DNA from 4 places in the Paenibacillus sp. GM1FR genome. Region 3 is predicted to be linked to each of the others. Evidence: a T-box and tRNA genes for the amino acid it is inferred to sense, from the RefSeq annotation. Region 3 holds a T-box; the other regions hold tRNA genes.

Region 1 (3,183 bases), on a different contig from region 3:
AACTGGTTTTTTCTTGTTCAAAAGGGTTCACCCCTGGTTAGAATGTAGTATTCAGCCGCCCTTTCTTCATGTAGAATATATAGAAATGCGAGCTGTATGTTTCATTATATACGTAAATTCGTCATCTAACAATTAAAAAAGACGGAAAAAAGTGTATTTTGTGATTATAAATGGCGTAAATACGTAAATAAAACAAATAAAATGACAAAAAACACGTCGGCAAGGAGGTTGCCGCGTGTTTTTTAGTTTGTTTGAATGAAGGGGAGCAGGCATGAGGAGGAAGAGGATTAGGCCCTGTAGGCATGAAGTCCAGCTCCGAGCATATGGAAACTGGGGAAAAACGATTTCATGGACATCGAGGTTGGCTGTGCCAGTCCATCCGCAGCCGAGGCGCTGACGGTCTTCCATTCATTCTCCAGATCTGTGGCCAGGCGGACCATCAGATCCTTGGTTGTATCGTTGTTCAGGGGAATGACTTTGGAGGCTTCGGTTATGCAGGCATTCATGGCTGAATGCAGGTAACCAAGGACCGCCTCCTCGACCGGGATGTCGAGGTGGTGGTTAATCCAGGCGTGAACAGTGGAGAGGCAGCCAACCGAATCATATTTGGCAAAGATCTGTTCGAGCTGGCTGAATTCAATCCAGGGGTGCAGAGCGCGTGCGAGTCTGATCAATCGTTTACCCATGGCGGCAGCTTGTTCTCTGAGATCTCCAGGGGTTCGCTGAACATGGACAAGCTTGTCGATCAGAGCTATCCGCCATGTATCCTTGTGATCTGCTGCGGTATAGATACCTTTGATGGCCATACCTTCAAGACGAACGATGCTGGGATGCAACTGACAACGCATAAATGATTCGAGATCTTCAGCATTACGAATGGTACCCTCCCTGATATGGATATCCATGCCGAAGGAATGGGTGAACCCTCCAACCTGAATAGAGGAATCAAGCAGTTTGACATAATCGAGCAGCTTATTCCCACGGTTCACAATCATTCGCCTCCTGTGTTCGTTAAATGTCACTTTAAGTGACATTAATATTCCTTTTTGTTTGCTTTATGTTTAAAAATCCGAATTATATGATAGTTATCATCCCATAAATGTCCGATTTTTGTCAATAGTATCCGTGAAATTTAATGGATTAAATCTGGAATTTAATATTGTGTTATTTTATATAACTTATTGTGTTATTTATGTGGAGAAGTGCAGGGAGGACTATATATAAGGCAGGACTATATATAAATGAATCAACAAGATCGGCTCTTACCGAAAAAGAGGGGATCAAATCTAATCATATGCAGTTCATGGGTAAAGATGACGAGATTATGCGATTTTTGATGAAAATGCCTAGCTGAAAAAGAAGTATTAAAAAATACTTTACTTTTAGTTCTGAACCCGGTATAATCAATTCTGTTGCCGATTATTTACGACATGCGGTCGTGGTGGAATGGCAGACACGCTATCTTGAGGGGGTAGTGGGCGTATGCCCGTGGAGGTTCGAGTCCTCTCGACCGCATCATATGAACGATTAAAAAGAAGCTTTCCATTAATGGGAAGCTTCTTTTTTTGTCTTTTTCGAACAGTATGACATCTGGGTTGAAAAAAGGCCATCCATTACCGGAGGAATGTTGCTCTACCTTCCGGCTACGGGTAGCCTGTGTATTATTTTTGCAGCAAATTCTTGATATCTTCTTCAATCTTGTCCGGTGTTGTTTTGGGAGCATAACGTTTAATGACCTGTCCGTTCTGATCCACGAGGAATTTGGTGAAATTCCATTTGATTGCTTTGGAGCCGAGCAGGCCAGGAGCCTCTGTGCTAAGGTGTTGGAAAAGAGGGTGAGCGCTTGAGCCGTTCACATCAATTTTCTCAAACATGGGGAAGCTCACGCCATAATTCATCTGACAGAACTCGGCAATATCGTCGGAAGATCCTTTTTCCTGTGCAAACTGGTTGCTTGGGAAACCAAGCACTTCAAATGGAGCATCTTGAAATTTGTCTTGCAATTCTTGCAGACCTTTGAATTGAGGGGTAAGGCCGCATGAGCTTGCCGTATTCACAATCAGGAGCACTTTGTCACGGTAGTCGGACATTTCAACTTCTTGACCGCGAAGGGTATTCACTTTGTAATCGTAGACTGTCATCTAAATCGCCTCCATTTATTTACTCTTATATCTTCTATTATATTGGTTGCAATTAAATATTGCAAAACTAATATGGTGTTAAAAGAATCAAAACAGGCAAGTTGTGCTGAATACGTGAATGAATTACGAAGGGATTTTCGTTAGAGTGAGAATTAGATAGCCTTGAAGAGATGGATAGAGTATAACCTTATTGTAAGCGTTATTATGAACGAGTATTGGCAAAAATCTGCCGATTCGGTGATCTGTAAGGACTTTACACCGTCATGGCGGGGGTGTATGATTCATAACGTAATTTCAATTTAAACTAAATTGTACTTGAAAAACGAAACAAACGATAATATCGCTCGATCTTACCTTAAGATATACGAACGATGTTTTAATCGCTGAGTTTCCATTCATTAATGAATGGGAAACGGGGGAACCAACGGAATGCGCTGTCCAGGACAGTGGGCATTCATGGGGTGAATTTTCCGGTGACAGCCGGAAATAGGGCGACTCTCGCGCCCGAATCCGTCAGCTAACCTCGTAAGCGTTAAAGGGAGAGGCAACAAGCCGTACGCTGGTTCATGGTGTTTTCGCCATGGGTTATTTAAGAAGCGTTCGGGAGGCCTTGGTCCCCCACGCTTCTTTTTTGTTGTCTTTTCACGCCAAGGGAGGAACGAATGATGGATACTGAGATGATCTTAGTGACTGCTCCAAATGAAGCAGGACGCAAATTTATCAAATTGCTGATGTACAAAAAAATGCCGTTTGCCGTTCTAACCAACAGTGCAGGGGAAGAGCGAAGACTCCGTAGAATCGGAGTAGAACATGTCATTCGCATGAATACGGCTGCAGCTCAAAAATGGTTTTTGCCGCAGGGCAGCGTAGGCAACGTGTTTATTTTCGAGAACAGCCTGAATCTGACCTGTCGTTATTTACAGATCTGCCGTTCATGGACATCGAAATCCCTGTGCGTCATTACGGAGCAGAGTCATCCTAAGGGCATCTATCGGGGCATGGGCGCAGACCGGATTGTATATTCGCTCAATGGGGAAGTTGG
Region 2 (3,183 bases), on a different contig from region 3:
GATTCGTTTAAGACGTATTTGGATAAATAGATAGGTTTGTCATGAGTTAAAAGAACTATTCCGTTATGTAGAATTAGAGAGATTATATTCATTAAGTTGCATATATTGACAAAAATCGATTTTTTGCATATTATCTGATTATCCAATCCACATATTGGATTAAAATTGATTTTATTATGCGATAAATACAAATAAAGGGGGTTCGAAGCCTATATCATAGGTAAAGTAGAAGTGGAAGATTTATAAAAACGAACATAGGAGAGTGTTACATTTGAAAGCGAAGAAAATAATTACTTTTGTCCTGGCATGTATGATGGTGTTCTCAGCAGTTGGAATGGCAATTCTCCCTGTAGGGACGGTATCTGCTGCGGATGCATCGGGTACTACAGCGAGTATTTCTGATATTTTGAAGAACCAGCTACCGGATGGAGGTTGGAGAAAAGATTATAAACAGACAAGTGGAGAGTGGGCAAAGTCCACGATAGACAACAAGGCTACATACTCAGAAATTAGAAGATTGGCGAAGGAATTTAAAAAGACAAATGATCCGCGTTACTCCACAGCTGCAATCAAAGGAATTAACTTTTTGATCAACATGCAGTATTCAAACGGCGGGTGGCCACAAGTTTACCAAAGCTCCGGATACCACAAGCACATCACTTACAATGATGATGCCATGATTAATGTAATGATCATGCTGGATGAAGTAGCAGCACGCAAAGGTGATTTCTCATTTATCGACAGCACACTTGCTAACCGCAGTAAAAATTCAGTTGCCAAAGGTGTGGAGGCGATTCTGAATACACAGGTCGTTTCAGGTGGTAAGCTGACAGCATGGGGACAACAACATGATTCCAGCTCTCTTAAACCAGCGAGCGCAAGAATCTACGAAGTGCCATCACTGACAGCTGGAGAGAGTGTAACGATTGTTAAATTTCTGAAAACCAGACCTGCTAACGCTAAAATTACCGCATCCATTAAAGGAGCGGAGGCTTGGTTTAACAAAGTGAAAATTACGGGTTACAAGTATGAAAGAGCTAATGGAGATAGTAAAATTATCGCTGATTCCAAAGCTGCACCAATTTGGGCACGCTTCTATGAGATCGGAACGGATAAACCAATCTTTATTGGTCGTGACGGGGTAGTTAAATACAAATTAAGTGATATTGATAAAGAAAGAAGAGGCGGTTATGCATGGTATGGCAACTGGCCTTCCAAGCTGTAATTTGTAGTATGCTTCCGTTTTAATGAACCAAACTATTAGCAGCAGTTAAAGGTAAAGCCCGAATCGACATGGACGTCTGATTCGGGCTTTATTGTTATTATTTTCAGTGTTGACATGATAGATTACGCATGATATATTATTTCTTGTCGCCGATATTGATGACGGAGATACAATATGCGGTCGTGGCGGAATTGGCAGACGCGCACGGTTCAGGTCCGTGTGGGCTAACCCCCGTGGAGGTTCGAGTCCTCTCGACCGCATCTAATAAAAAGACTCCTTAAGCTAACGCTTAAGGAGTCTTTTTTTGCATTTTTTGATATAACACTAACTTTAGTGATGAGTATTCAAGAGGTTAGTGCTTAGCTGCACGTACAGCAAATGTCTTCCATCAGCCATACGGAACGTTTATTGTGCTGCGGTAACATTAACGCTGTCAATATTCGGTCCTTCCGATCCGGTGGTAACCACTTTCAATGTATTGGTCCCCGTGTTCATGGGGACCTGTATTGTTTTTTCAACCCAAGTGGACCAGCTTCCCGTAGCCGGAAAGGGCTCGTTGCTAATGACTTTGGTTCCGTTCACAAAAATGTCGAGGTTCCGAGTGCCGCTTTCCAGCGCATAACGAAACTTTACGTTTTTGGTACCTGTTGTTGTGTTATTAATGCCGTTCCATTGAATGGCCGAACCAGTCATCGCATTGAAGTTAACATACCCGGAGCCAGTGTAACCGGGGTAGATTGTTTCAATGGCAGCTTCCGTAAGTGACGTTCCGGTCTCGGCTTCATACGTAGTGCCACTGCCTGTATTCCCGCCGCTATTTCCGCCAGTAACGTTGGCAACAAACGTTGTTACGCTCTGAGGCGGGAGCTGTGCCGTGAAGGCTCCATTGGATACGTTAAGCGAGGTTCCGCTTGCCAGGTTTCGACTGCTGTCCGTAATCCATGAGGACACAGTAGAGGCATTACCATTCTGCAGAACGAATTTTTGGCTTGTGGCTGAAGTTCCACGGTTAATTGCCACGACGACTACTTTGTTATCACCTTTATAGGCTGAGACAAATGTGTTTGTATCCGGATTTTTCGTTGCATCGACTCTTAGGAAGCCTGGACGCACGAATTTAGAGAAATGAGCCATATTATACCCGCGTTTGCTTATGGTACCGTCCTCTTTCATCGGACCATACTGTCTGCGGATGTACCACCACACGTAGGCTTGGAAATCACCTTCTACCATGGCATTGTGCATGTGATAGGAAACGTCTAATGCTTCAGGCCAGCGGTCTGCTGAGTTGTTGTCACTGTTTGGAACATACACCTCAGTCATCCACAGTTCTTTACCGGCTCCTTTTTGCTTAAAGAGAGGGTAGGCAAAATTCGAAATCTGGGTTCCATACGTATGTGCTCCCAGAATGTCCATGTTGGCAAGTGCCTGCGGATCATTCAGGATTGGGTCGGATATGTTCTTTAAGTACTGGAAGGATTCAGGCGCCATGACTTTGGTACCTTGAATTGACCCGGCATTTTCTTTCATGAATCGAAGGATCTCTTGTGGAGTCCACCAAGTCCAGTCATGAGCATAATCCGGTTCGTTTTGCACAGAAATGGCATATAGATCTACGCCGTTATTTTTCATGTAGGTTACAAAGTCGTTCAGATGTTGCGCATATGCGGTATATTTGTCGTATTTCAGACGTTTGGCATTTGTGTCCCCATTGCGGTTAAATGTTTCAACCATGCTGCTTGGAGGATTCCATGGGGATGCAAATACAATAGCACCCTTTTCGATAGCCCGTTTGGCTGTGGCAACTTCACGATACCAGTTATTGGAATCTGGATCAACGTAGATTCTGAGAATTGAGAAACCTAACTGATTCTGATCATTACCAAAAGCAGTTTCACGTTGAGCGGGAGTCAGATCACCAATCCAGGCAGGAAGGTTAATGCCCCCAAAGCCCTTGA
Region 3 (3,183 bases):
GTGAAGTAAGAGCGAATAATGAGAACTGTCCTTATGGTGCATGAGGGCAGTTTTTTGTTTGATTTTTTTATGGAGAATGAATAGCAATAGTCTTAAATAGGGTAGAGGAATGCAAGAAAAGACATAACGACGTGACAAAAAGTATTGCCAGTTAAAGTAAAGAAGGTGATAATAGTCGGATAGAAAGCGTTTTCTGAGAAAATAAATCAATTGTCAATGTGAGGTGTAGAAATGGAAAGTACATATAAAACAAGACTTACGTCAGAACAGTTGAATGCCATAATAGAGCAGCATTTCTCTGCAAGTATACAGGACTACAAGGAAATGGTGGATGGCTGGGCCAATCATGCATATCTCATTACACTGAGTGACGCACAGCGAGTGGTACTCAAAATTGCACCGTCAGCTTCGACAAATCTGATGCGCTGTGAACAGGATCTCATGATTGCCGAAGTTGAGGTACTACGCCTCATTACGGAGCTACAGGATGTTCCCCTACCCCAAGTGTTGGCTTATGATGATTCGTTAACTATGGCTTCAGCACGTTATTTTATCATGGAGTACATGTCTGGAGCGCCCTATAATCAGGTCAAGGATCAATATTCTGCGGAAGAGCAGGAGGCCATTGAACACCAGCTCGGTCGGTACAATCGTCGAATTAATGAAATCAAGGGCGAGCAGTTTGGATATTTCTCGGAGCAAAAACAGCGATATTCCACATGGAAAGATGCATTTATGAATCTGATGGATGACATTCTTACCGACGGGGAAGAAGCCGGGATTACATTTTCGATCGATTACCCTGAATTGAGACGCCTGATTGAAGAAAAATCGGATGTGCTGGACGATGTCAAAGAACCTGTGCTTATCAGTTGGGATCTGTGGGATGGCAATGTACTAGTGGACGCGGGTCGAATCACAGCGATTATTGATTTTGAACGTTCACTGTGGGCAGATCCTCTGATGGAGCATTATTTCAGTCATTTTAACTATACGCCTGGTTTTGTGAAAGGGTATGGGCATGAGATTACGACTGAAAGTGAGCTGAAAAGAAGAAGTCTCTATGACTTGTACTTTGATCTCGTGCTGCGCATTGAGTGCGCTTATCGTCAATATGATAATCAGGAACATGTGAATTGGACCATTCATAATCTGGAGGAAGGCATTGAGCGTTTTCGGTTATCCTGAACAGCAACGAGTATTATTGAACGGTACGAACCGTGTGACTTAAAAGGGTCATTATAACGTGTAATATTGACTTTGGGCTTGCTTTTTTATATAATGGTCCCGATATTGTATACATATTTCGATGATAAGGATCAGTAGTAATTCCTGTACATAACAGAGAGCCGGCGGTTGGTGCAAGCCGGTTGACAGTGATTTGCGAACTCGCCTTGGAGAAATGCGGTGATTACACCATTCTGTTTAACCCGCTTGTATAAAGCTTGGGTTCAGGAATGGAAATCCGCATCGGTTAACCGCCGTTACAGGTCCAAAGGGAGTGGATGACGAAGCACGTTCGTCCACTAACTAGGGTGGTACCACGGGAATTCAACCTCTCGTCCCTAGCGCTGCAAACGCTACGGGATGCTGAGGTTTTTTTGTTGCAATTAAAGCTAAAGTGAATAACCTGAAGGAGGAACAATAGATGAGTGAGAATAACCAGCCGAAACACGGCTATCAGCCACAAGTCATGGAAAAAAGTTGGCAGCAATATTGGGATGCAAATAAAACGTTTAAAACGGGTGAGGACCCTGCTAAACCGAAATTTTATGCACTGGATATGTTCCCTTATCCATCCGGTTCAGGTCTGCACGTAGGTCACCCGGAAGGATATACGGCAACGGATATCGTTTCCCGTTACAAACGTATGCGCGGTTACAACGTATTGCACCCAATGGGTTGGGATGCTTTCGGTCTGCCTGCTGAGCAGCATGCACTGGATACAGGTGAACATCCACGAGATATTACATTCCGTAATATTGACAATTTCCGTCGCCAGATCAAATCGCTTGGTTTCTCCTATGACTGGGATCGTGAGATCAGCACAACGGATCCTGAATACTATAAATGGACACAATGGATCTTTATTCAGCTGTACAATAAAGGCTTGGCTTATGTGGATGAAGTTGCAGTTAACTGGTGTGAAGCCCTTGGAACGGTACTTGCTAATGAAGAGGTTATTGATGGCAAGAGTGAACGTGGTGGACATCCGGTTGTACGCAAACCGATGCGTCAATGGGTTCTGAGAATTACCGAGTATGCAGAGCGTCTGTTGGAAGACCTGGAAGAGCTGGATTGGTCTGAAAGCATCAAGGATATGCAGCGCAACTGGATCGGTAAATCAACAGGTGCGGAAGTTGTATTTGCCATTGAGGGTCGCGAGGAAGTTATCAAGGTGTTCACTACCCGTGCGGACACATTGTTCGGTGCGAGCTTTGCAGTACTTGCTCCAGAACATGAATTGGTAGAAGCAATTACAACCGATGACCAACGTGAAGCTATTCAGGCTTATCAGGAGCAGGCTTCTCGTAAGAGTGATCTGGAACGTACAGATTTGGCCAAAGACAAAACAGGTGTATTCACTGGCGCTTATGCAATCAACCCTGTTAATGGTGCAAAACTGCCGATCTGGATTGCTGATTACGTTCTTGCAGGTTACGGCACAGGTGCGGTTATGGCAGTTCCGGGTCATGATGCGCGTGACTGGGAATTTGCGAAGCAGTTCGGTCTGGATATCATCGAGGTTATTCAAGGTGGAGACGTTACACAAGAGGCATATTCGGGTGATGGCGCACATGTGAATTCCGATTTCTTGAACGGACTGAATAATGAAGAAGCGGTTGCCAAGATGATTGCTTGGTTGGAAGAGAACGGTAAAGGACAAGGGAAAGTGACCTATCGTCTGCGCGATTGGCTGTTCAGCCGTCAGCGTTACTGGGGTGAGCCAATCCCGATTCTGCATCTGGAAGACGGAACGATGAAGACAGTACCTGAGGATCAACTTCCACTGCTGCTGCCTGATATCGACCAGATCAAACCTTCGGGTACAGGAGAATCACCACTGGCGAATGTTACGGAGTGGGTGAATACGGTAGATCCGGAAACGGGAATGAAGGCACGTCGCGAGACCAATACCATGCCACAATGGGCGGGTAGCTGCTGGTATTACCTGCGCTTTAT
Region 4 (3,183 bases), on a different contig from region 3:
GTTTCAGGCTCTTCGCTGGATGTATAAAATATGATGATGAGCGTATATACGCTACTTCAGTGACGATAGAATGGAGTCACATAGAGCCATCGTTGCAATATTATCCTTGGCACTGGAATGTGGGACAGTCTGATTCTGGCAACACGCGATGAAGTGCGCCATTTCACCAACAAACCCGCGTAGATAAAGGTCACGATAAGCTCCTGACATGGGAGATCCGGAAGGTGTATATACAATATCTTGCTCCTCGAGAGATTTCCAGGGAAGGCTGGTCGAGCTCCGGGATTGATGAACAGTAAGTATGTTGATCTCTTCAGCTGACGCAAATCCGTTGTCAAAGGTGACGAGTACACTTTCACTCTCCCGTGACCAAGCACTCATGCCGGTAAAATAAGCGCTACCTACTACGTTATTTTCAAATACAAGGGAAATGCTTTGATTAATGTGTTCCCCATCCTTCACGGTTGTACCTGTAACTCGTATTACTTCTCCGAATAAGTAACGCATCAGATCGACCATATGAATGGCAGCGAGCTTCATGAACTGTTCCTCATCCTTGCAAAATGGGGTACTGTCTACAGCGAATTTCATCTGGAATGAACGTACCTTACCTAGCGAACCACTATCAATTAGCTCCTTCAGCTTCATGTATATGGGGGCATAACGTTTCATAAAACCGACCATGACAACGACGCCAGCCTGCTCGGCAGCTTCTGCTACAGTGGCGGCTTCCGCTGCGTTCCATCCGAGCGGCTTATCCACGTATACATTCTTGCCAGCCCGAATGCATTCGAGAACAAGAGCGGTCTGATCTACAGGCTGGGCGACCACAACGACTCCGTCACAGATTTCCTGCTGCAACATAAGCTGAGCATTATCATACGCTTGTCCGTTGCTGCCAAATCGCAGCAGAGTTGCTTCAGAGCGTTCCATACTGCGTGTGGCAATGGCCTGGATCTGCGCTCCGGCTTCAACAACAGAAGGGTAAATATTCGTGGACGCATGAAACCCGGCACCGATAAAGCACAGATGGGTTGTTTTCAAGGTGGATCTCTCCTTCATTTTTGCATTCTTATGGATGGTATATTTGTTGTTTAATGCTACGATAGGGTGTTTGAAGTTGAGAAAAAAGGACATATGTCCTTTTCTTGAATGAATAAAAAAGAAGTTGCATTTTTATTTTGGAGCATGTATACTCTGAATTACGGTAAAACAAGGAATTGTTTCACCGGAACGCTTTTCATCGATGGATGAGGAGATACATATTATGCGGTCGTGGCGGAATTGGCAGACGCGCACGGTTCAGGTCCGTGTGGGCTAACCCCCGTGGAGGTTCGAGTCCTCTCGACCGCATCTAACAAAAAAAAGGTTCGTGAGTTGCTCTAGGGCAATTCACGAACCTTTTTTTATTTTGTGGAACATTCGTGTGAAGCCTACATTTTGCTACCAGCATGCCAATGCTAATGTTGCCGCTGGCGCAGAATGACTGCCGTGATGATCCCGGCAATGGCTCCTGCAATACCAAATAGCGTTACACTGGCAACCACTTCAACCGACTGGAGACGAAACAAAAAAGCGATACCGCTGCCAAAAGTGGTTCCGGCGAGAAATCCGAGCGAAATTCCTAATTCTTTCGTTAATTTCATTGCTTCACCTACTTGGAAATGTGAGATATGGATTTGCAAATATTGGGTACAGGCAGTAAAGTGTGATCAGGAAAATCATCACATTTTATTTCCTTTTTTATCTTGTGGTTTTAACCCGTTTATTATGCATGATATCTCATATGGGAGGGTAAGAGCGAATGAATATGAACGAACGAATTGCAGCATGGAATGAGGAAGCACAGCAGTGTGCTTGCGGTCATCAACACCGAGTGGTGGATATGCTGATACATCTGGAAGCTGGGGCCATTCAGAGGTTACCGGGTTATTTGTCTGAGAAAAGATATCGTCAGGTGACGGTTGTTTATGATCGACATACGTTTCGGGCCGCCGGATCTGATGTGCTGAGTAGTATTCGCGAAGCGGGAATGCATGTGGATGAGATCGCTCTACCGGAGAATCGCACGGGGGATATCATTGCGGATGAAGCAGCTATTGTGCAGGTTATGTTGGGTGTGAGACTCGAAAGTCAGGCTGTAATTGCGGTGGGTTCAGGTACCATTCATGATCTGGTGAGATTTGTTTGTTCCAAAATGAATAAGCCCTTTCTGTCGATACCGACAGCGGCTTCAGTAGATGGCTTTACCTCTGCGGGTGCACCCTTAATTGTAAGCGGAATCAAACAGACATTTCAGGCTGTTCCGCCTGAAGCCATTTTTGCCGATATGAATATCCTGGAGCAAGCTCCCCAAGTGATGACGGCTGCCGGATTCGGAGATATGCTTGGCAAATATACTTCCCTTGCAGATTGGATTGTTTCTCGTGATCTGGGCGGGGAACCGTTCTGTCCGGTTGCTTATCGGATGACAGAAGAAGCGCTGAATACCTGCATAGATCATGTACAAGCGATTGCGGAGGGGCGAGCAGAGGGAGTAGCTGTATTAATGGACGCATTAATTGTTTCCGGTATCTCCATGCTGATCATCGACCATTCCCGTCCGGCATCCGGAGGTGAGCATCATCTGTCCCATATTTTGGAGATGGATCTGATGCAAGCGGGAGAAAGACCGGTTCTGCATGGTGCCAAAGTTGGTGTAGCATGTGCATTGCTTACAGTGAAATATAAAGAACTTGCACAGACATCGGGTGAACCAGTGTTTGGGATATATGATCAATTGCCGGAGGCTTCTCAGCTCATCGCATGGTTGGAACAAGTAGGTGGACCTGTGACTACTGAGCAACTCGGTGTAACCCCTGAGATGGTGGAACATGCATTCAACACAGCGCATACGCTTCGTCCTCGATATACCGGATTGAGATATATCAATGAAGTGTTAAACACGAGTTTAGGATGACCTTTTAGAGAGAATGATCATGATGAAATGCTTTAACTTCGCTTGTAACGGGCTGTGATGGCTCTCCTTGGGAGCAAAAGGTGAAAAAGGGTACGTTATCTGACATTTCTGATGGAGTAGCCAGAACAGTGCTTCAAATCCGAGAGACGAGGCATACATTTTATTTTAAAAAAGGCTCTGGCCTCCCTATGGGGAGATCAGAGCCTTTTGGCTGTTCGCTTATT

The links. The T-box of region 3 lies ahead of leuS (leucine--tRNA ligase). A T-box ahead of a tRNA ligase gene usually reads a tRNA of that ligase, here a tRNA-Leu.
Region 1: it has a tRNA-Leu gene. The T-box ahead of leuS (leucine--tRNA ligase) is inferred to sense a tRNA for this amino acid. The anticodon was not compared.
Region 2: it has a tRNA-Leu gene. The T-box ahead of leuS (leucine--tRNA ligase) is inferred to sense a tRNA for this amino acid. The anticodon was not compared.
Region 4: it has a tRNA-Leu gene. The T-box ahead of leuS (leucine--tRNA ligase) is inferred to sense a tRNA for this amino acid. The anticodon was not compared.

What each region holds. Positions count from the first base shown of each region.
Region 1 is NZ_MKZL01000067.1:33,365-36,547, reverse strand. Features, by position in the region: gene PAEAM_RS30655 (hypothetical protein) at 1-21, opposite strand, end outside; gene PAEAM_RS30650 (urease accessory protein UreF) at 288-989, opposite strand; tRNA gene PAEAM_RS30645 (tRNA-Leu) at 1,433-1,515, shown strand; gene PAEAM_RS30640 (glutathione peroxidase) at 1,662-2,141, opposite strand; cyclic di-AMP (ydaO/yuaA leader) riboswitch at 2,513-2,688, shown strand; gene PAEAM_RS30635 (HAD family hydrolase) at 2,804-3,183, shown strand, end outside.
Region 2 is NZ_MKZL01000054.1:94,508-97,690, forward strand. Features, by position in the region: gene pelA (pectate lyase) at 263-1,225, shown strand; tRNA gene PAEAM_RS24715 (tRNA-Leu) at 1,402-1,485, shown strand; gene xynC (glucuronoarabinoxylan endo-1,4-beta-xylanase XynC) at 1,631-3,183, opposite strand, start outside.
Region 3 is NZ_MKZL01000011.1:65,113-68,295, forward strand. Features, by position in the region: gene PAEAM_RS06260 (class I SAM-dependent DNA methyltransferase) at 1-9, shown strand, start outside; gene PAEAM_RS06265 (phosphotransferase family protein) at 232-1,188, shown strand; T-box leader at 1,301-1,570, shown strand; gene leuS (leucine--tRNA ligase) at 1,649-3,183, shown strand, end outside.
Region 4 is NZ_MKZL01000054.1:7,903-11,085, forward strand. Features, by position in the region: gene PAEAM_RS24260 (Gfo/Idh/MocA family protein) at 52-1,044, opposite strand; tRNA gene PAEAM_RS24265 (tRNA-Leu) at 1,270-1,353, shown strand; gene PAEAM_RS24270 (hypothetical protein) at 1,461-1,646, opposite strand; gene PAEAM_RS24275 (sn-glycerol-1-phosphate dehydrogenase) at 1,805-2,959, shown strand; gene PAEAM_RS24280 (helix-turn-helix domain-containing protein) at 3,183-3,183, opposite strand, start outside.